Regions from separate parts of the Aestuariirhabdus sp. LZHN29 genome, predicted to be linked through region 2. Evidence: predicted binding sites of a transcription regulator. Region 2 holds the regulator's gene; each other region holds the start of a gene.
What was found. The regulator FliA, encoded in region 2, starts transcription of late flagellar genes. The targets are predictions, from matches to a motif close to CTAAAGTTNNNNNNNNNNCNGCCGATA.
Positions count from the first base shown of each region.

Region 1: a site for FliA is predicted at 5,618-5,644, ahead of ACP3PW_RS16750 (DUF5610 domain-containing protein). Genes of this name have one in related genera too.
Region 3: a site for FliA is predicted at 5,168-5,194, ahead of ACP3PW_RS09775 (flagellar protein MotY). Genes of this name have one in related genera too.

Region 1 covers NZ_JBNIEU010000005.1:213,307-220,803, forward strand. Annotated here, with positions in the region: gene ACP3PW_RS16720 (cobyric acid synthase) at 1-1,147, shown strand, start outside; gene cobS (adenosylcobinamide-GDP ribazoletransferase) at 1,095-1,862, opposite strand; gene ACP3PW_RS16730 (histidine phosphatase family protein) at 1,865-2,488, opposite strand; gene cobT (nicotinate-nucleotide--dimethylbenzimidazole phosphoribosyltransferase) at 2,478-3,539, opposite strand; gene cobU (bifunctional adenosylcobinamide kinase/adenosylcobinamide-phosphate guanylyltransferase) at 3,563-4,078, opposite strand; gene ACP3PW_RS16745 (glutaredoxin family protein) at 4,071-4,334, opposite strand; gene ACP3PW_RS16750 (DUF5610 domain-containing protein) at 4,427-5,581, opposite strand; partial or broken gene ACP3PW_RS16755 (J domain-containing protein) at 5,719-5,901, shown strand; gene ACP3PW_RS16760 (hypothetical protein) at 6,211-7,281, shown strand; gene pepN (aminopeptidase N) at 7,287-7,497, opposite strand, start outside.
Region 2 covers NZ_JBNIEU010000004.1:235,118-242,614, forward strand. Annotated here, with positions in the region: gene ACP3PW_RS15155 (chemotaxis protein CheA) at 1-996, opposite strand, end outside; gene ACP3PW_RS15160 (protein phosphatase CheZ) at 1,007-1,795, opposite strand; gene ACP3PW_RS15165 (chemotaxis response regulator CheY) at 1,808-2,188, opposite strand; gene ACP3PW_RS15170 (RNA polymerase sigma factor FliA) at 2,278-3,003, opposite strand; gene ACP3PW_RS15175 (MinD/ParA family protein) at 3,033-3,857, opposite strand; gene flhF (flagellar biosynthesis protein FlhF) at 3,955-5,304, opposite strand; gene flhA (flagellar biosynthesis protein FlhA) at 5,363-7,489, opposite strand.
Region 3 covers NZ_JBNIEU010000002.1:656,693-664,189, reverse strand. Annotated here, with positions in the region: gene ACP3PW_RS09800 (argininosuccinate synthase) at 2-1,222, opposite strand; gene ACP3PW_RS09795 (SHOCT domain-containing protein) at 1,776-2,108, opposite strand; gene ACP3PW_RS09790 (c-type cytochrome) at 2,118-2,480, opposite strand; gene ACP3PW_RS09785 (cation transporter) at 2,647-3,255, opposite strand; gene ACP3PW_RS09780 (ArsR/SmtB family transcription factor) at 3,306-3,575, opposite strand; gene ACP3PW_RS09775 (flagellar protein MotY) at 4,241-5,164, opposite strand; gene pyrC (dihydroorotase) at 5,308-6,357, shown strand; gene rnt (ribonuclease T) at 6,366-6,992, shown strand; gene ACP3PW_RS09760 (peroxiredoxin) at 7,068-7,497, opposite strand, start outside.

The DNA of each region.
Region 1 (7,497 bases), on a different contig from region 2:
CCAGCGGCTGGTTCAACAGTATGAGGTAGTCTTGATCGAGGGCGCGGGAAGTCCTGCAGAGATCAATTTACGCGATGGTGATATCGCAAATATGGGGTTTGCCGAGGCGGTCGACTGCCCGGTCATCATCATTGCAGACATCGATCCTGGGGGAGTATTCGCCCACATAGTCGGAACCCAGGAACTCCTGAGTGAAAGTGAACGTCAGCGTACGCTGGGTTACATCATCAATCGCTTTCGGGGCGATTACGAACTTCTAAAACCGGGCATTGAGTGGCTGCAACAGCGTACCGCGAAGCCTGTTTACGCGACCCTGCCCTACCTTCACGGACTCCACCTCGATGCGGAGGATGCGGTGAATCCGGTTCAAACGGTTGATAGCGATCACCCCATGCGAGTGGTTATACCTCGCCTTCCCCGGATCAGTAACCATACGGATTTCGATCCCCTGCGACAGCACCCTGGGATCGATCTCTGCTTCGTGCATCAGGGAGAGGTGCCCCCCCCTGCCGACCTTATTATACTGCCCGGCAGCAAAAGCGTGCGCGGGGATCTCGCGTGGTTGCGTGAAAATGGCTGGCCATCGGTTATCGACCGTCACTTACGATACGGTGGCAGGTTGCTCGGTATATGCGGGGGCTACCAGATGTTAGGCAACACCATAGGGGATGTACTGGGGATAGAAGGTACCGCAGGGAGCAGCGACGGTCTCGGCTATCTTCCCCTCGCCACCGAGCTCGCGCGCACCAAACAGCTCAGCCGGACGAGTGCGCAATTATTACTCGCAGGCGAACCCGTGCAACTGGATGGATATGAGATCCACTCGGGTATCACAAAAAAGACAAGCGCAATCAAGCCGATGCTGGACAGTTCCCAGGGACGGGATACCGGCGCAGTCTCCGATGACGAGCAGATAGCAGGCTGTTACCTGCATGGTCTATTTGATCACCCCCAAGCCATCGAACGGCTATTCCAGTGGGTTACGGGGGAATCTGTTCAGGGGCTCGATATCAACCAGATCCGGGAGCAGCAACTGGAACGGCTGGCCGACCTGCTAGAGACACAGCTGGATATTGATGCACTACTGGTCGAGATCAACCAATTTGCGGAGCAAATACCGCAGCCACCAGTACCGTCGTCTCGATAACTTCAATGAGTGCCCCGGCGGTATCGCCGGTTGTGCCACCGATCCTTATTAGCATCAGGCGCCGGCACGCCCAGAACACCACAGTAACGGCGATCAGCAGCAAACCTGCCTGTAGTCCAAACAGCCCAAGACACCCGACCAGGACGATGAGGCTGATGCCCCATAACTCTCCACCCCGGCAATGGCTCGAAAAACACCCACCCAACCCAGTGGGGCGCACATAAGGGGTTGTAGCAAACAACAACAGCATACTGGTCCGTGCCCAAAGTGGAGCGATAAGCAACGCTACATATTGCTGGTTTAAGAGCAGGTGCTGCAATGCGGTTAACTTCAGCAGCAAGACCAGCGCGACGGCTACCAGCGCTCCGGTCCCGGCATGGGTGTCCTTCATAATTGCAATGGTACGCTCCCGGTCCCCACCACCCAGCCAGGCGTCCGCGCTGTCTCCAAGACCATCGAGATGAAGCGCCCCACTGAGCATTGCCCAAATCAGCAGCACCAGCGCACTCACAACAAAGCTTTCGGTGACTGAAACGCTCATAGGTAGCAGGTGATCCAATAGAACAGCTATCGATACCAGCACGACCCCGTAAAGTAGACCCACCACCGGGTACCAGAGCAACGCACGGCCAACGGCCCTTTCACTCACCCTGTCTATGCCGTTTATTGGAATACGGGTTAGAAACTGAAGCGCCAACTTTAGTGAATCAAGCATCGTTAATATCCGGTGACCCCATAGCGTTCAACCTGGAACCAATCATCCTTCCCCTCTTGGTGGTAGATTTTGATCCGGCACAGGCTTCCATGGGCAATCATTATTGTGCGCCATGCGCTGGATTCGCAACCCAGCAGAGCCATAAGGTACGCCCGAATAAGCCCACTGTGGGTCACCATCAATATGTTACTGCCTCGATGAGACTCCAGAATACTGGCCACGAACCTTGTCATGCGCAGTTGCAACGCCTCAAGGGTTTCAGCGCCCTTCGGCGGGTATCGCAAAGGCTCGGCCCAGAAGCGCGCCAACCCCTGAGGGTCCTCGTTCTCTACATCCGTCACCGACCGTCCCTCCCAAACCCCAAGACTCCCTTCGACTAAAAGCTCGGTTTGCTGGCACTCAACACCATGGACGGCAGCCCAATGTTCGGCAAATCCTGAGCAGCGCGAGAGAGGAGAGGTCAGCGCCAGATCATAACCTGGCGCAACCGCTGAAAGGGTTGTTTCCATCTGCTCCCACCCGCACTCGCTTAGGGGGTTGTCACTGATACCATAAAAACCGGGGGGCCAGCTGCAATGACCGTGGCGTAACAGATCAATCGTCGTGACAGAACACTCAGCCGGCATTACTAACCGCAGCCTCGGCAAAGGTCGCCATATTGTTGTGCAGCGCGCACGCGTTTCTAATCAATGGGGTTGCCACTGCCGCACCGCTGCCCTCCCCCAGGCGCATCTGCAACTGTAGCAGGGGTTCCAGCTCCAGCGCCTCGAGCACTACCCGGTGTCCGGGCTCAGCAGACACATGGCCTGCAAACGCCCAGTGAGCGGTTCCGGGCGCCAGACGCTCAGCGCATAGGAACGCCGCCGTACTGATAAAGCCGTCTACAAGGATCGGTACCCCAAGCTGCGCGCAGCGCATGTAAGCACCGGCCATGGCCGCAATCTCGAACCCTCCCACACATTGCAAGACCTCAAATGCATCCTTGAGATCGGCACCCTGTGCACGATGAAAGGCCAACGCCGTTTCGATAATCTCCGTTTTGCGGGCAAGGTGTTCGGCGTCGATTCCGGTGCCGGGTCCTACCAGATCGGCTGGAGTTCGATCGAGAAGAGAGGCGGAAATTGCGGTCGCCGAGCTGGTATTGCCGATCCCCATCTCGCCTGCAATAAATAGCTCACAGCCAGCCTTGCCTATGCTGTCCACCTGTTCTGCACCTGCTGCCAACGCTTGCAGCAGTTGGGGTTCGGTCATCGCCCTGTGTTGATCGAAGCTCAATGTTCCTGCGGATACGGTGCGATCGATAACACCCGGGATACTCAAAGGGGAGGAGCAGGTCCCCATATCAACAACCTCAAGATCGGCACCGATCTCACTAGCAAGCACACTGATAGCGGCCCCACCCTGACAGAAATTCGCTACCATCTGCACGGTAACCTCCTGGGGGAACGCGGAAACTCCCTTGCGAGCAATTCCGTGATCAGCTGCGAACAAGCGGATAGAAACCGAATCCACCGAGGGTTTCTCTCGTTCCTGCATCGCAGCCAGGCGGCAGGCAATCCTCTCCAGGGCACCCAGGGACCCTGCCGGCTTGGTTAACTGGGCCTGCCGATCACCGGCATCTTTAAAGTGGATATCATTGGGGGGTGTTATCGACTTACGAAACCAAAAATCCTGCATTACTTTTCCCTTTTTCCTTAGTCCTATTTGATTTGCTGAACGATTCCCGCGATGCTCAGCCACACGCTGTCAGCTCTCTCGGCCAGGCGTTGGTTTAGAAGCCCCAACTGATCGACAAAATCCCTGCTCAACTCCCCGGCAGGAAGCACCCCAAACCCCACCTCACTGGAGACAACGACAAGCTCTTTTTCGGTAGCGGAACACACCTCCATAAATGAGAGGATCTCCCGTTCGAGCAGGTGACGATCGTTTGTGAGTAACAGGTTGGTAAGCCACACGCCCACGCAGTCAACCAGTAGGGAGTTGGCATTGCATTGGGTAATGGCAGTCGCCAGTTGAAGGGGTTCTTCGAGCACTAACCAATCGCTTGGACGCCGCTGTCGATGCATCGCGATACGCTGCGAAAACTCAGGGTCGTCCCTATGAAATGAGTTTGAGGCCGTAGCAAGATAGCCTCGGGGTTCTTTGCAGAGTTGCAGGCGTTTTTCAGCAAACTGGCTCTTGCCACTGCGCACCCCTCCCAGAACCAGATCAAGCATTGTCCAGTTCTCCTAAGGAGCGGTTAAGAAATTCAACAGCCTGCATTTCATCAAAGGGCCATCCCAACTCTCCCTGAGCCCCCTCAAGCTTGATAACCGGGATACGGATACCGTAACGCTCGATCATCTCATCGCTGTCGGCGATATCAACCAGCAATAGCTGTAGATTGTTCACCTCAATCGTCGGGCGTAGTAGCTCCAGCGCCTGCTCGCACAGGTGGCATCCACTGGTGGTGTACAATACAAGCGTCAACATCAGGCTACGGACCGGTTAGAAAGTGGGCCCAGTTTACCTGATTTATGCTGTTTTCGGCGCGTCCAAACTACTGAAAATAAGTCATCGTGGCTTTAGATCGACTCAAGTAGCCAGTCGTTAAGCTCTCGATGCCCGGCCAGCTGCTGCTGTAGTAATTCGGGAGTTGCCCTTAGCCGGTCCTCGAAATCCAAAAGTTGCTGCAACAGCTCTCGGGGTGCTTCGAAACGACTCGCCTCTTTCAATGCCTGTTGTAGATCGTTTGCGTACTCGGCCAGCTCCCGAATACCCGCGCCCTTATCTGCCGAATCACCCATCTGTGACTGATACTGCTCGATCGCGGTATAGGTCTTGGTTTGACTGAGGTCCAGCTCAAAGCTATTGATCTGACGACTGTCGAATCCCAGGGAAAGCGCCTTGCTAAACGCTTCGTCGAGGTTTCCATTAAAAAAGGAATCGCTCAGATCATTAACTTGGGACAGCAGGGCATCAATGGCTTTCAGCTCCTCCTCATTTAGATCCCCCTGCACCTCGAAAGCGAAAGATCCTCGTTGGTAGGCGGCGCTGGCAAAAGCTGAAACAGACTGACTCTCCCCCTCCCCCGACTCGATGCCCTGATAGGATCCCTGCCCATAGCCAGCAGCCCCGGCGGCATTGATCGTTACACGATCACCCTCGGCGGTGGTCAATTCAAACTCGAAGCTACGGGATACCTGAATGGCCTCTGCAGAAAAATAGGTTTGTACGGCCTCAGGGCTTATTTGAGGCTGCGTAGGGACCGGCGCGATCATTTCATTGCGCATGGCCTCGGCCTGCTGGGTAAACAGGTCGAAGGTAGTATCGATATCGGTAGCGATCTGCCCTTGTAGAACCCCCATTTGCTGTAATATTTCCTGGGCCTCAGCAAATCCGTCCGCCACTGCCTGCACGCCAATATCGTAGAGTTCCTGTAAACGATCATCACTAGCACCTGCAGTACGCTCGCGCTCCATGTGGCTGCGGATGTGGTTTGTCAATTTGTCCGCCACCTTGTCAGGCGAGTAAGGGTTATCAAAAACCACCGGTTCGCTGGCTGGCACCCGCTGCAGATGCTTGCGCAGGGCACCGTTAAGGGTTTCCATTCCCTGCTTCCCGCTTTGATCGCCGGCGTTGCCGCCGGGCTGGAGTGGGAACGTCAGGTTCCCGGGATGGCGTTCACGCAATGAGGGGGCATTAAAAAGCGCGGCGTTTGTAAATTGGGACAGGTTCATGATGATTACCAGATGAGGGGTTACACTAAGCAGGGTTATCGGCCGTAGCTGACCGCGCTTTAGTCTACCGCTATACTCTTTCAGATTAAGCTAATCGCTATTAATTCCATTCGACACACCTGAGAGTCAAGCTGGCCATGGAGCGACACACAGAAGGCCTTTACAAGCTATTTGGGCTGGCCCCTGGCGCATCACCGGAAGAGCTGCGCCAGGCGTACAAAAGGCGCGCTCGACTCCTTCACCCTGATAAGAACCCCGACCGGGACACCACAGAACAGTTTAAACGCCTACAGGATGCCTATAAGCGAATCAACGACCATCTCAATCGCGCAGGGCTACTACCACCTGAGCCCGGGCTAAATCCCGCAACGGTACGGGTTGGGGAACCATCGCCGCGGTCAACGGAAACTCCCCCCACGGCCGAGCCTCCAGCGGCAGACCCCCGCCTTAACCGCAGTCGACTACAAAAAGCCTACCGCGAAGAGAGCAACGGGGGTAACCCCGTTAACGGGCAAGCACCGAGCCCGGGCACAACAGGCGCCCCCCGTTCCCTAAAAGCCCCCAAGTGCCAAGGCTGCGGGGTTACGGACAGTTCGCTGCGCTGTCGAGAGGTTACCAAGGTAACAGGGATGATAATAACCACCGTCAGCAACTGCCACCGCAGCGATCTCTGCCGCTCCTGCGGGTTACGCGCGACCCTGGCAGCAAATTTACACAACCTGGTATTCGGATGGTGGTCCCTGGGCGGACTCCTGCGTACGCCGGGCGCACTCATTAACAATGCCCGTGGTGGCAAGCTGGAAAGTGAAAGCAACGCCATACTGCTGTACCGACTTGCCAGCCACGAACTACAAACCAATCACAACACCAGCGCACTTGCCCTGCTGGACCAAGCTCGAAACCTGACTCAGAACGCCTCCCTCGTCGATCGAATTGAGCGTCTGTTGAAGCGACTGGGAAATCCGAGCACCAGAGCCGCCAGCGTTCAAGGCTCCGCGCCAAACTTTCTGTTTTACCACGCATTAATGATCCTGTTACCTGCGATCGCTGTGGTTCTGCTGCTCAATCCCCACTGGTTGCTTCGGGCCGCCACAGTACCCGCACCCATTGGGGCGGGCGAGCCGGTGACTATCTCCCCATTTCACCGCCCCCTCTATGGGGAGGAGCGTTTGGGACAACATTACAGTCTTGGGCTTGTGGATCTTCACCAGGAGGCAGCAGTGGAGAGTCGCGTGCTTACCCGAATACCCGTATACCATCAGGTCAGGGTCGAATCAGTTGCAGATTCGGTCTGGCTCAAAGTGTCCAGCGGCATGCACAGCGGGTATGTGAGGGAAGCAGAAATGGGTTTTGGCGATGCAACGATTGCTCGCAAGGAGCAGTGTAATAAGTACCCACAGCCCCGCCCTTTTGATGGTGAAATCCTTAAAGGCATACCCGGCGAGGCATCCTTGGGTATCGTCAATGAAAAAAGCGAGGACGCTATGCTGCAGTTTTATAACGGCAAAACACCCTTGCTGAGTCTCTACCTGCGGGGTGAAAGCACGCTGGAATTCAACCGCTTACCCGCCCAGGCCACAGATCTGCGGGTAACCCACGGGACTTTTTACAATGCCAGCTGCGGAGTTTTTACTCGCATTAACGGTAGCAAACGGTATCGCTTGACCCTGTTTGGAACGAATCAAGCGATTAGCCTGTAGCGGGCCTATTGCAAACTTTTACTGACCACCTCGTAGAGATCCGCTGAGAGGGTCTGGGCAAAAATTCGCTGCAGCTGCTCAAGCATCTTCTGCTGGCGTGCCACTGGATATTTGCGCCAGCGAGTCAACGGTATGATTAAACGTGCCGCAATCTGCGGGTTACGCTTATCGAGTTCGATAACCTGATCTGCGAGGAAACGGTACCCCTCACCCTCC
Region 2 (7,497 bases):
GCTCTTTGCTGCAGCAGGTTTGCTCTTTGCTGCAGCCGGAGCCGGAGCCGGAGCCGAAGGTTTCACCGAACTATTGGCCGCGGCGACACCAGGCCCTTGGCCTTTACCGTGAAGCTGGTCCAACAGATCTTCAAATTCATTGTCTGATATATTCTGACTATCGCCGGTTGCGGCTGGTGCAGGAGTCGGAGCAGGAGTGTTTTTGTCAGCACTACCACTCGGAGCAGCCCCGCCATGCAACTGATCCAGTAATGCCTCGAATTCATCATCGGAAATTTCATCACTGCTATTGGCAGCGGAAGGGGCTGGTGCAGGAGCACTCTCCGAGCCCCCTATTTTGTTATTTCCGTGCAAATTGTTGAGGAGTTCTTCAAACTCGTCGTCAGTAATTTCGTCACCCGATGCAGCGCCGTTATCACTACCCTCTCCGGCAAATACGCCCTCTGTAACCTGGGGCGCTGATTCGGGGGCAGCTTCCCCATGCAGTGAATCGAGTAGCTGTTCGAACTCGTCGTCGGTGATATCTCCACTGGCCGCCGCCTCCGGCTCTTGCTCTTGCGCCTCAGCCGTCGCGACTTCCGGTGACACCTCCTCCTCACCGGCCTCCTCTGGTTTAGCCATTAGCGCCAACTGCTGCAATAGCGCCGGATCTGCGGGTGTAGGTTCCACCCTTTCACGGACCTCGGAGAACATGACGTTAACAGCGTCCAGTGCCTGCAGCACCACATCCATCAATTCCGGGGATACTGATCTCTGTCCATTACGCAATATATCGAATACATTTTCTGCAATGTGGCAGCACTCAACCAAGGGGTTAAGAGACAAGAAACCCGCGCCGCCTTTTACCGTATGGAAACCACGAAATATTGCATTAAGAAGCTCCTTATCGTCAGGCTGGTTTTCAAGGTCAACCAACTGTTCCGACAACAGTTCAAGAATCTCGCCCGCCTCAACGAGAAAGTCTTGCAAGATCTCTTCGTCTGCCTCAAAACTCATACCTAACTCCTTAGAACCCTAGACTGGAAAGGAGGTCATCAACCTCGTCCTGCCCGGAGACAACATCATCCCGCTGATCTTTCTTGATCTGCGGCCCTTCTGCCTCAATGCTTGTGGCAGCGGGCTTGGCTGTAAACTCTTCGTGTTCAATACCGGTCATCTGATCCACTTTCCCTGCCATTTTGACCAGATGTACCAAGCTGTCTTCTATTTCAGAAACCAGGCTGACGACTCGTTTGATAACCTGCCCGGTAAGGTCCTGGTAGTCCTGCGCGATAATGATCTCATTCAGGCTGTTACCGAGGTCGATAGATCGCTGCTCTGTCTCTGCCAGAAAAGGCCCTATGCGCTTCGATAGATCCCTAAATTCATCCGGAGCCATTTGACGACTGGTAAAACGCTGCCACTCCTGATTCAAAACCTTGGCTTCTGTTCCCAACTGAGCCGCTGCTGGCGCACAGGCCTCAACAATATCCATCGTCTTGTTGGCGGCACCCTCGGTCATCTTGGTGACATAATCAAGTCGATCCGAGGCATCAACCATATGGGAGATCTGCTCCTGGTCCGTCCCGGTAATGCCCGAATCGATATGGAAATTCATAAGGGATTCGTGCAACGCCCGAGTCAGCCTGCCCACTTCCCGGTAGAGGCTCTTGTCGCGCATCTCGTTGAGTTCGTTGATCACATTGATCGCTGCGGACATATCGCCGGTCTCGAGCAACTCCACCAATTTTTGCGCTTGTACCTTCAGATCAGATTCCAATTCGGTATTATCTCTGTCGTATTTAAAAAGCGTCATATCCAGCCCTTATCAACCGCCTGCATCGACGCGTTCAAAAATCTTATCGATCTTGTCTTTGAGCGCCTGTGCGGTAAACGGCTTCACTACGTAGCCATTTACTCCAGCCTGGGCTGCTTCAATGATCTGGTCACGCTTTGCCTCTGCGGTCACCATCAGCACGGGCAAGGTGTTCAGTTTTGAATCAGCCCTGACTGCTCTTAGCAGCTCTATGCCCGTCATTCCCGGCATATTCCAGTCAGTAACCAGAAAATCAAAACCACCCGTTTGCAGCATTGGCAACGCTGTCTGGCCATCGTCAGCCTCTGCAGTGTTGGTAAAACCCAAATCCCGCAGCAAATTCTTGATGATGCGCCTCATCGTAGAAAAGTCATCTACGATGAGGATCTTCATATTTTTGTCCAAACCGGCCTCCGTGAAACCTCAAATATTGGTGTGTTCAGAACATTGTATTTTACAAGTCTAGCTTGTGAATGAAAGGATTACCCCGAATCCAATGCCCACCCCTCAAGCCGCGACCTGAGCCTTAACGCCGCCTGGGAGTGAAGCTGGCTAACCCGCGATTCGCTAACACCGAGCACCACACCGATCTCCTTCAAATTCAGCTCTTCATCGTAGTATAGAGACAATACCAACTGTTCACGTTTTGGCAACGTCGTTATCGCCTCAGCCAACGATTCACGGAAGCGCTCCGCCTGCACCCCTTCATGGGGCAAGGAGGCATCCAAGGACGCCAATGCGGTCTCCTGCTGGCATTCTTCACTGTCAAGCAGATCATCGAAACTGAACAACCTGCTACCCATACAGTCATGCAGCATCCCATGATACTCACCAACACTAACCTGTAGTTCGGCCGCAATCTCATTATCTTTAGCGTCACGCCCTAACCTTGACTCCACAGCCTTAACAGCATCAGCCACACGACGCCCGTTGCGATGCACTGACCGGGGCACCCAGTCTCCCTTTCGTATTTCGTCCAGCATGGCTCCGCGAATACGAATACCGGCGTAAGTCTCGAATGCGGCACCCTTACTGCCATCATATTTGCGCGCTGATTCGAGCAACCCAATCATGCCGGACTGAATCAGGTCATCCACGAGTACATTAGCGGGTAGTCGAGCGGCCATGTGGTGAGCGATGCGCTTTACTAACGGCGCATGCCGTTCCACAAGCACATTTAGCGACTCAGCCTGATTATCGGTATACATACCCAGCCCTTCCAGAACCGCTACCATGGCTACCCCCCATGTTCCGCCGCTAGCAGACTCTCAACGAAGAACTCAAGATGTCCCCGAGAGGTTGTTGGCAGGGGCAACGCGTCAATTTTTTGCGCTAATGATTTGAGCGCTATGGATGCCTTGCTTCTGGGGTATGCCTCCAAAACCGCCTTTTGGCGCTGTACGGATTTGCGCACGGACTCGTCGTACGGTACTGCCCCCATATACTGCAAGGCCACATCGAGAAAGCGGTCAGTGACATTAACCAGCTTGTTATAGAGGTTGCGGCCTTCCTGAGGGGTGCGAACCATATTAGCCACGATACGGAAACGCATCATATTATAATCACGGTTCAACAGCTTTATCAGCGCATAGGCGTCGGTAATAGAGGTTGGTTCGTCAGTCACTACAAGCAAGATCTCCTGGGCCGCGCGGACAAAACTCACCACGTTGTCAGAGATGCCTGCCGCCGTATCTACAATTAATACATCAAGCTGGCCACTCAACTCACTAAATGCACTGATCATTCCCGCATGCTGCTGGGGGGAAAGCTCAGTCATCGACTGGGTGCCGGAGGATGCCGGGATGATTTTAATACCACCAGGCCCATTCAAAAGGATATCTCGCAGCCCGCAGCGCCCAGCCATCACATCTTCAAGGTTTTTAGTGGCCGAGAGGCCAAGCAATATATCGACGTTGGCCAACCCCAAGTCAGCATCGAGCAACATGACTCTGCGGCCCATTTCGGCCAACGCAATGCCAACATTGACCGAGACATTGGTTTTCCCCACGCCGCCTTTGCCGCCAGTTACTGCAATCACCTGCACAGGTTGTCGACTAACCATAGGTTGCTCTCACCCTCATAAACCCGCTAGCGGAACTTAATGTCCGCGAAAATTGTGTCGTATCAATACGTTGGTGCCCCATTCTATCCTCAATACCTCAACTTACATAGCGAGTCGAATAGGGACTGGTGGGGCTACTACTCCTGGCAAACGAACTGATCATATTTTCGTCATCTTCTGGCAGCTGTTCTGAAATTGCTACGGCTCGACTAATCAAGCTATGGGCACGTGCCTGGCAGATATCCTCCGGTATTCGCTGCCCATCAGCGAGGTAAGAAACTGGTAGTCCATGCTCACACACCAAACTAATAGCCTCCCCCATACTGGTGGCCTCATCGATTTTGGTAAAGACTGAGCCCACAAGTCTCGCACCACCATAGGTATGATAAGCCGCCCGCATCACTTGCTGCTGACTCGTGCACGCTAAAACCAACAAGCTGCGTACCATCGGCCTTACGTTGTTCAGCATGGCTAATTGTAGCTGTAGATTGGGATCCTGATGGTGCAGGCCTGCAGTATCAATAAGCACCAGGGATTTGTCACTCAAGCCGTCCAGAGTAGGCTGAAGCTGGCGTGGATTTTCCACGACTCGCACCGCCACATTCAGAATACGCCCCAAAGCCTTGACCTGCTCGGCTGCACCAACCCGGTAGCAATCGGTCGTAACCAGCGCAACCTGATCCGGTCCGTGCTCCAACACGTATTGGGTTGCCAGCTTGCCAATGGTAGTTGTCTTACCCGCCCCCGTAGGCCCTATGAAAGCAAATATCCCCCCCTCCATCACCAGATTTTTCTGCGTGGTAGACAATTGCCTGGCCAAGGCGGCAAGCACTTGCCGCCAATTGTGGGTGGCCGGTTTGCCGGGCTCAATGACCGTCAACAGCTGCTTACACATCGCCGCTGATAAACCCATGCCGGTCAGCCGACGCCAGAACATGGCCTGCTGGGGAGATCGCTCCACAAACTGCCCCCACGCAACGCTCCCCAACTGCTGCTGTAGCAGCTCTTTCATATTGTTAAGCTCATCTCGCATCAGCTCCAGCGTCTGCTGCCCCGTACCCTGACTGGCTACGGACGAATGCGTCGCAGGCGCACTCGCTGTACCGTTGCGCTCGCTTTGTAATGATTGAAGCGTACGGCGCACGGCATCGGCTGAGGCTACGTGTTGCTCTCCAATAGGCTGAGCTTGAGCCCCAGCACTTCCCACTCCCTGCTCTGCGGCCACAACCTTTTCTCGCGCTTTCGCGAGCGCTCCATCCAGCCCACTGCGAGCCTCAGCGCTCCCGAACGCCGCGCTACGCGGAAGGTTGGCTTCAATCGAAGCGGCCACCTCAACTCCGCCGGCGACTTTGCGCTGAGACACAATCGCCGCGTCATCTCCCAAATCATCCTTGACCAGCTTCAGGGCTTGCCTCATATCGGATGCGAAGTAGCGTTTAATTTTCATGTCATTTCACCTGCTATAAAGCGTCGATTGCTGCCTGAGATGTAACCTGGCATTGTCATTACTGTCCGACTGTTCCTTCGATGGTTATTTGCTTGTTGTCCGGAATCTCCTGATAGGAGAGCACGTGCATCGAAGCAACACCGTAACGGGCAAAGCGCGCCAACAAAGGCCTTATGGGTGCAGCTACCAGTAACACGACGGGCTTGCCCGCCAACTCCTGCTGCTGTGACGCTGCTACCAGGGACTGTTGCAATTTTTCAGCCATTCCCGGCTCCAAAACGACCCCTTCATCGGCGGCAGCACCACCTTGCCGTGCCTGCTGTACTGACTGCAGCAAAATTTGTTCCAATGTGGGATCCAGAGTAATCACCGGTACCTGCGGTTCCAGACCCACGATGCCCTGTACGATTGAGCGTGATAGCGCAACCCGCACCACCGCCGTGAGCGCGACAGGATCTTGACTCTTCGACGCGTGATCCGCCAAAGCCTCGGCGATTGTGCGAATATCCCGTACCGATACCTGCTCCGCCAACAGGTTCTGCAATATCTTCAGCAGGGTGCTAACCGATACCTTGTTCGGCACCAGATCTTCAGCCAGCTTGGGTGACTGACGTCCCAGCAAATCAAGCAGTTGCTGCACCTCTTCATGACCCAGCAACTCATGTGCGTGCTTGCTCATCACCTGATTGAGATGTGTCGCCACCACCGTCGATGCATCTACAACGGTATAACCGAGGGTCTGCGCCCGCTCACGCTGGCCGCGTTCGATCCACACCGCATCCAGGCCAAACGCTGGATCCTTGCCCTCAATGCCCTGCAAGGCTCCAAACACCTGACCCGGATTGATCGCCAGATCGCGATCCGGATGCACCTCGGCCTCACTGATGGTGACCCCCATCAGCGTGATTCGGTAAACATTGGGGAGCAGGTCCAGGTTATCGCGGATATGAACCGATGGCACCAAGAAACCCAGCTCCTGAGAGAGCTTCTTCCGCACCCCTTTGATACGCCCTAACAGCTCACCGCCCTGGGTTTTATCGACCAGGGGAATCAGACGGTAACCCACCTCGAGACCGATCATATCGACGGGAGTCACATCATCCCAGCCGAGCTCCCGTGTCTCGGTAGCGCTTTTCTCTTGCTCCTGCTGCTCCAGCAGCACCTTGTTCTGCTCTTCGTCCGCCGCGTCCTGCTCGCCCCGCTGCTTATTATGGTGGATAAACCAGGCTCCCACCGCAGCCAATGCTCCCAACCCCAAAAACGCGACGTGGGGCATACCGGGAACGGATCCCATGATCAACAAGATGGCGGCCGCCACCGCGAGCGCCCTGGGAGTCGCAAACATCTGCTGGGTAATCTGGTGCCCCATCTCCATGGAATCGGTTACCCGGGTAACCATGATGGCGGATGCAGTGGACAGTAACAGGGAGGGGATCTGGGCAACCAGACCATCCCCGATGGTCAACAGGGAGTAGTTTTGTAGTGCCGTATCAAATGTGAGGCCATGCTGGGCCATACCGATACTAAGGCCACCAATAATGTTGATAAACAAGATCAACAGGCCGGCTACGGCGTCACCACGGACAAACTTGCTGGCACCATCCATCGACCCGTAGAAATCCGCCTCTTGGCCAACCTCCTGCCGGCGAGTGCGCGCCTCTTCTTGCTGAATGAGGCCGGCGTTCAAATCCGCATCGATCGCCATCTGCTTACCAGGCATCGCGTCAAGAGTGAATCGTGCGCTTACCTCAGAGATACGTCCGGCACCCTTGGTTACCACAACAAAGTTGATGATCATTAGGATGGCGAACACCACCAGACCCACAACGTAGTTGCCACCGATGACCACTTCACCAAAGGCTTCGATAACTTTACCCGCCGCATCACCACCCGAGTGGCCGTGCAACAATACCACTCGCGTAGAGGCGACGTTAAGCGCCAGACGCAACAGGGTAGCAACCAGCAAAATGGTAGGAAACACCGCGAAGTCGAGCGGTCGCAAAGAGTAGACGCTCACCAGCAGCACGACCAGCGCCAAGGCAATATTAAAGGTAAACAGAACGTCCAACAGAAACGGGGGCACTGGCAAGGTCATCATTGCCAATACGATTAACAGCAGCAAAGGCACGCCCAGGCTGCCCTGGCCAATACTTCGCATGTTACCCAACACTACGGCTCTATCCACTGCATTCC
Region 3 (7,497 bases), on a different contig from region 2:
ATTACTTCAGGGGACTGCGCCCCTTCTTGGCTGCGATCCGCATGCGCAAAGCGTTGAGCTTGATAAAGCCCGCCGCATCGGCCTGGTCGTAGGCGCCAGCATCGTCTTCAAAGGTCGCTATGCTCTCGTCGAACAGGGTATCCTTCGATTTACGCCCAACAACGATCACGTTGCCCTTGTAGAGCTTCAGGCGAACCTTACCATTCACGAAGCGCTGTGAGCTATCGATCATCTGTTGCAGCATCTCACGCTCGGGTGACCACCAGTAGCCGTTGTAGATCAGCTTGGCGTAACGGGGCATCAGCTCATCTTTAAGGTGCGCCACCTCACGATCCAGGGTGATCGACTCGATCGCCCGGTGTGCCTTTAGCATAATGGTGCCGCCGGGTGTTTCGTAACAGCCCCGCGCTTTCATACCCACATAGCGGTTTTCAACAATATCGACCCGGCCGATACCGTTATCACCGCCCACTTTATTCAGATAAGCCAGTATCTGGGCAGGGCTCATCTTCTCGCCATCAATGGCGACGATATCGCCCTGGTGATAATCGAGCTCAATATAGGTAGGCTCGGCCGGTGCCTCTTCGGGGGCAACGCTCCACAGCCACATATCCTCTTCCGGCTCATTCCAGGGGCTTTCCAACAGGCCGCCCTCATACGAGATGTGCAGCAGGTTGGCGTCCATGGAGTAGGGCGATTTCTTGCCCTGCTTATTCTCGACTGGAATGCCGTGCATATCGCAGTATGCCAGCAGACTTTCGCGGGAACTGAGATCCCAATCACGCCAGGGTGCAATAACCTGAATGCCCGGTTTGAGCGCATAGGCACCCAGCTCGAAACGAACCTGGTCGTTACCTTTGCCGGTCGCACCGTGGGCGATCGCATCGGCTCCGGTTTCATTGGCGATCTCCACCAGGCGCTTGGCAATCAGGGGGCGCGCAATCGAGGTACCCAGCAGATATTCACCTTCGTAGATGGTGTTGGCTCGGAACATGGGGAATACGAAATCTCGGACAAACTCTTCTCGCAGGTCGTCAATGTAGATCTCTTTGATCCCCATCGCTTCTGCTTTCAGGCGCGCAGGCTCAAGCTCTTCGCCCTGCCCAAGGTCAGCGGTAAAGGTGACCACTTCACACTGATAGGTGTCCTCTAGCCACTTGGCAATCACGGAGGTGTCGAGACCTCCTGAGTACGCCAGGACTACTTTATTAATGCTTTTCATCGAGTTTTCCCACTCTCTTTACTGTTTATATCCGGGCATCGGTTCCCTAAGGGGCCGCTAACAGATTCGAAACCCCAGCCCTAAGGCCTCCCGAGCAGACAACACTGTTCGCCAACACCTAACAAAAGGCAGAGTATTCTAAACGCCCACGTGACGAAATCCCAGCCCGATCACGACTTCCCGCAGATTTTCAGGTTTTGTTTTGTTAACAGGGGTCAATATGAGGGGGTGCCTTCAGAAAATAGGGACTATTTGCATTCCAGGGTTTAAATGAGCTCTTTGGGCTCTCCAACCTGATCACAGGACACTAGTTGGATTTCATACTATTGGAACGTAGTTCTGGAAGCAGGGCTTGGTTGGATTCCCAAGCCATCCTGCGGTTGAAGAGCGGAGGGTCTGGCCCAAGCCGGACGTTTGAATGGCGCTGATGGGGAGATGATGAGCGGTAGCAGTCAAAACCAAGCGGCCACGTGGCATGAGTTTTTTGCATTGCCGCACTTGCCTTCATTGCCGACTTCACAAATCGCTCCAAAAACCGTCGAAGCGTGCTCAGCTAAGGGTCACTCGTCAAGACCCTTCGGCGCTCCTCGAACTCTTCTCGGTCAATCTCACCTTTTGCGAAACGCTCTTTAAGAATATCCATAGCGTCCTGACTTGTTGCCGAAGGGCGCTTTGATTTATCCCCGCTCAACCAACGTACGAGCGACATCACGACTATTACCACAACAGCAATAAACACAAGGGTCATTAATGGGCCAAAGAACACGCCGCTTCCCCAGCCCATATGCGGTCCGTAGCCTTCGCGGCCCCACTGCTGTGCTAGCACTGCCGGTGAGGGCAGTAACAGACATGCGAACGCCAATACTCGATGAACAAATATTTTCATACCTGCCTCCTATTGTGGGTCACTGTCAGTGGTCGAAGGAAAACCTGCTCGCATGTAAGCCACTATCTTCCATATATCATTTTCAGACAGTTGCTCCTTAAAAGCAGGCATGTCAGTGCCGAAAGGTTTACCTCCTTCAGAAATTGACCAAAGCAGATATTCATCGGCCGCCATCGGCACCTGAATCAACTGATCTAGTACAGCAGGAGGTGGGGTTAGAGAATTAGCTGCCACGCCATCCCCCACCCCTTGTACTCCGTGGCACACAGCACACTGCTGTTGATATAGGCTACCGCCAGCACGAATGGCTTCAGGAGTTTGCGAATAGGGGTTTTGACTCCCTGTATATGGGCTCGGTACTCCGCTTCGCATGAATGCTCGGTGTCGCGCCATGCTTTGTCTGTTCATACCCATACCTTGCCCCCTCATACCGTTCTGCGACCACTGAGGGCCCCATCTATCCATATGATTGTGGGCATTGGCTTCTTCCGCCATAAAAGGCACAGCCAGCGTTAGGCACAGGACAGATAAGATAATTTTAAGAGGAGCCGCTTTCATTGAGATCACCTATTCCTTGTGATTGTTTAAGTTCTAATTGCGCCTGACGTACAACCTGTATCGCAGCACTAACATTGAGGCCGGCAATGACAGCCGCAACCACTAGGTCTGGCCAGCCTGACGCGGTGGTGAAGACGCCGACAGCAGCCCCCATTACCGCAATATTTGCTAAAGCATCGTTTCGACTACACAACCAGATGGAGCGCATATTGCTGTCGCCGCTGCGGTAGCGAAACAGCATAACTGCGACCAAAACATTGACCGCCAATGCCATGAGGCCAATAACGCCCATGATCTCAGGGTCAGGTACTTTTTCTGAGCCGATCCTGTAGATCGCACTGCCTATGACCCAGCAACCGAAAAGCGCCATGGTGGCACCTTTGAAAAGAGCAGCCTTGGCACGAACCTGTAGACTCATTCCAAGTACGAGAAGGGATAGGCCGTAGTTGATGGAATCGCCAAAAAAATCGAGGGCATCGGCCTGAAGCGATATCGACCCACTGTAGAAACTTGCACCAAGCTCAACAATGAACATCATGCCGTTGCTAGCCAGAGCAAACCATAATACGCGACGAAACTGCGGATTCATGCGGTCGGAGTCGGTCGCGCTATCGCTGGCACAACTAGTACACCCTGCCATTATGTTTCCTCGCGATCATAGGGTTCAGCCACGTGGTCAATCATGTCTTCGAGAACACAGCGTATGTGTTCGTCTGCAACGGAGTAAAAAACCTGTTTGCCTCTTTTTTCTGACCGCAGTAGGCGTGCGGCGCGAAGAAGGCGCAAGTGATGACTTACCAGTGACGCTGAGAGCTCAAGTTGCAGGGCTATATCACCTACGCACACAGGTTCGTTCAGGCAGACGAGAATGATTTTTAATCGACTACCATCCCCCATCAATCGGAACATGTCCGCAAGCTCAGCGGTGGCGTCTTCGCTTAATTTTCTTCTAATCGAGTTACATGTCTTCATGAAACAGCATTACTCATAAACATTCAAATATATATTCATATGTTTACTTGTAGCCTGCAAGTGGAGGCGCGTCAATGTCAATTTTGTAAAAGACTAAGAATCAACCCGACGTGCTGGCACAAACCGTAGAAGCCATTCATCTAGCCGACGACGGTTGAAGCCATTGAGGTATTGCCAAAATACGCCTCAGCGGATGATCCCTGAAAAGACACTGATGGCCGAGAACCCATAGTCCCTGTCTATACCAGTCGCTCAGAGCTGCAAAATAGCTGTCCACTTATGTGTATCCGGCTTGCAGGGGTGTGGTGGCAGTGTCAGTAGCGCAAAAGGACAGCAAATGGGCGCAAGATGCGGTTAGACAAGCTCTTTATCAGCGTCCCTTGGTCGACTCCAACCGCCCGTGATCCGGTTTCGCTAACGTCCCCTCTGCGCGCGTAGCTACCGTTTTGACCACTACAGTGCCCAACCAACTTATGCACGAAACGCCTGGGGAACACCAAGCTGACTCCTACCTGGTTTTGCACAGAACCGGGGGGCTCTCCTTTGCTACCACGGGTCAAAAACCCAACCTCAGAGTGCAAATAGCCAAAATAGGTGGAGCTTCAGCTATCGAAGCTCTCCTCTTTTTCCAGGCGGATGGTAACCCGGCGGTTGCGGGCACGATTGCTGCTACTGGTATTGTCCACTACCGGGTAGCGCTCACCGTGGAATCGCAACAGAATCATATCCGTTGGCAAGCCACGTTTTTGCAGGTATTCACGAACCACTTCAGCGCGCTCCTTGGACAGCTCACGATTCGCCAGCCGGCGCCCCCGGTTATCGGTGTGACCATCAATAAAGATGGTACTGACCGAGGGATCCGCTTTAACGTAGGTAACGATATCAGTAAGGGTTTGCAGCGCCTCGTTTCTGAGCTGGGTTTTACCGCTATCGAAGAGCACGATGGTACGTTGAATCTGGTCAAAATTGACCGGAAGTAACTGCGATAGACAGCCCACATACTGCTGATAAACCGGCTGAAAATTAACCGGGGATAACTCAACCGCTACCGGCTGCTTACTGTCATACCAGGACAGACGATGGAGGGTTGGCTGCATTCCGCCATAGAGCTGTGCCAGCATCGAGCTGGGTAGCGACCCCTTCAGGGAGACCGGTTTACGACCTGCACTTACGGTGACCGCACCCATCTCACGAACCACCGCTCCGATACGCCATGGTGGCGGCTCGGACGTCAGCTCCGCCTTGCCCTGCCGCATAGGGCGGTGCCAGCTATCCAGATAGAAACTGACCCGTTCACCGGCCCGGTGGGAAAACACCGCTTCCCCGTAGGCGGGAATGGAGTGGGAAAGGCGACATTCGAATACCGAGGCTTCCAGACGCCAGGTAGAGCTGTCCATCGGCGCACTATACGTCGCGGCGTGGGCAGGCATTGCCAACAGCGAAACCATCGCTGCCAGACCCGACCAAAGGATAAAGCGCCTACCCCGATTCTCCACTGTACACTCCTGCACTCCCGTTACATCCATGAATATCGGCTGCCATAAGTAAAACTTTACCCCTGATTTTGATTCTGCGCTCAGCTCTTTAGAAGGCCCTTCATCTATCGAAACGAACGCCGTTGGGTTAGGATGCGCAACAGCTTAGATGATCGAAAAACAAGGCCCCTGTCATGACCGACACCCTCACTATTATCCGTCCCGACGACTGGCACCTGCACCTGCGGGATGGTGCCGCGCTGAAACATACCGTTGCTGACGCCGCGCGCTATTTCGGTCGAGCGATCGTCATGCCGAACCTGACCCCGCCGGTAACCGACCTGACAGCGGCAATGTCGTACCGTGACCGTATTGTCGCCCAACGCCCTCGCGGCAGCTTGTGGCAACCCTTGATGGTCCTCTACCTGACTGACAACACCAGTGCAATGACCATTCGGGAGGCGCACGCCAGTGGGCAAATCAGTGCTGCCAAGCTCTATCCCGCAGGAGCCACAACCAATTCCGACTCTGGTGTGACCTCACTGGAGAAGATCTATCCAGCACTGGAAGCGATGGCAGAAGTTGGTATGCCACTGCTCGTGCACGGCGAGGTCACCCACGATAGCATCGATATTTTTGACCGCGAGGCGGCCTTTATCGAACAGCAGCTCGCCCCGTTGCACATACGTTATCCGCAACTGCGCATCGTGTTCGAACACATCACTACCGCCGACGCCGTACAATTTGTGCTCGGCGCCGACCACAATGTCGGGGCGACCATAACCCCCCAGCACCTGCTGTATAACCGCAACCACCTTTTGGTCGGCGGCATCAAGCCCCACTTTTACTGCTTGCCCGTTTTAAAACGCAACCGGCACCAGCAAGCCCTGCGCGATGTCGTTAGCAGCGGGGATTCCCGTTTTTTCCTCGGCACCGATTCAGCCCCCCATAGCCAGGCAGCTAAAGAAAACAGCTGCGGCTGTGCTGGTTGCTATAGCGAACACGCCGCCATAGAGCTGTACGCTGAGCTTTTTGAAGAGCTGGGGGTACTGGACAAACTCGAGGCCTTTGCCAGCTTTAATGGCCCTGACTTTTACCAACTTCCCAGAAACACCGATACAATCACGCTCATTAAACAGCCCTGGCAGGTGCCAAAGACACTTACGCTGGGTGAGCAACCACTGGTACCCCTGCGGGCCGGTGAGACGCTACAGTGGCAGGTAATAGAAGGGACAAGGGTGTGAACGATGAGATGCAGGGTAAATCATTGATAGCGAGCCGTTTCCGCGGCTTCCTGCCGGTGGTTATTGATGTAGAAACCGGCGGTTTCAACGCGTCGACCGACGCGTTGCTCGAGATCGCCGCGGTCACCATGAGCATGGACGAAGAGGGTTTCCTCTACCCTGACGAGGCGATCTCTTTTAACGTCAATCCCTTTGAGGGAGCGAATATTGAGCCCGCTGCGCTGGAATTCACTGGTATCCAGCCCGATAGCCCCCTGCGTGGAGCCGTCGATGAAAAGGAAGCACTGGAGAAGATCTTCCGCATCGTACGCAAAACCGTAAAGAGTACCGGCTGCAACCGAGCCATACTGGTGGGCCACAACGCCACTTTCGATCTCGGCTTTGTAAACGCGGTCGTCAACCGCTGCGACCTCAAGCGTAATCCCTTTCACCCCTTTTCGACCTTCGACACCGCGACCCTGGCTGGACTCGCCTATGGCCAGACAGTGCTGGCCAAATCCTGTCAGGCGGCGGAGATCGAGTTTGATAACCGTGAAGCCCACTCTGCTCTGTATGATACGGAAAAGACGGCAGAACTATTTTGCGCCATCGTCAATCGCTGGCAGGAGCTGGGGGGCTGGAATCCGTTTCGCTAACGCTTCCACATCACCGAAAGGACAAAAAAAGGGACGCGATCGCGTCCCTTTTTTTGTCCACTGCAGGCGTTAAGCTTACAGGTTATCGGCATTCTCGCTCAGGTACTTGGCAACACCATCGGGGGATGCATTCATGCCCTTGTCACCCTTACTCCATCCTGCAGGGCAGACTTCGCCATGCTCCTGGTGGAACGCCAGCGCATCGATCATACGCAACATCTCATCGACATTACGCCCCAGAGGCAGGTCGTTAACGACCTGATGACGCACCAACCCATCTTCGTCGATCAGGAAGGAACCGCGATACGCCACACCCGCCTCGGCTTCTACATCATAAGCGCGGCAGATTTCGTGCTTAACATCTGCAACCAGGGTGTACTTAACCGGACCGATACCACCGTCGTTAACAGAGGTGTTACGCCAGGCGTTGTGGCTAAACTGGGAATCGATAGAGACACCGATCACCTCAACGCCGCGACTGATAAACTCTTCGATACGGTGATCA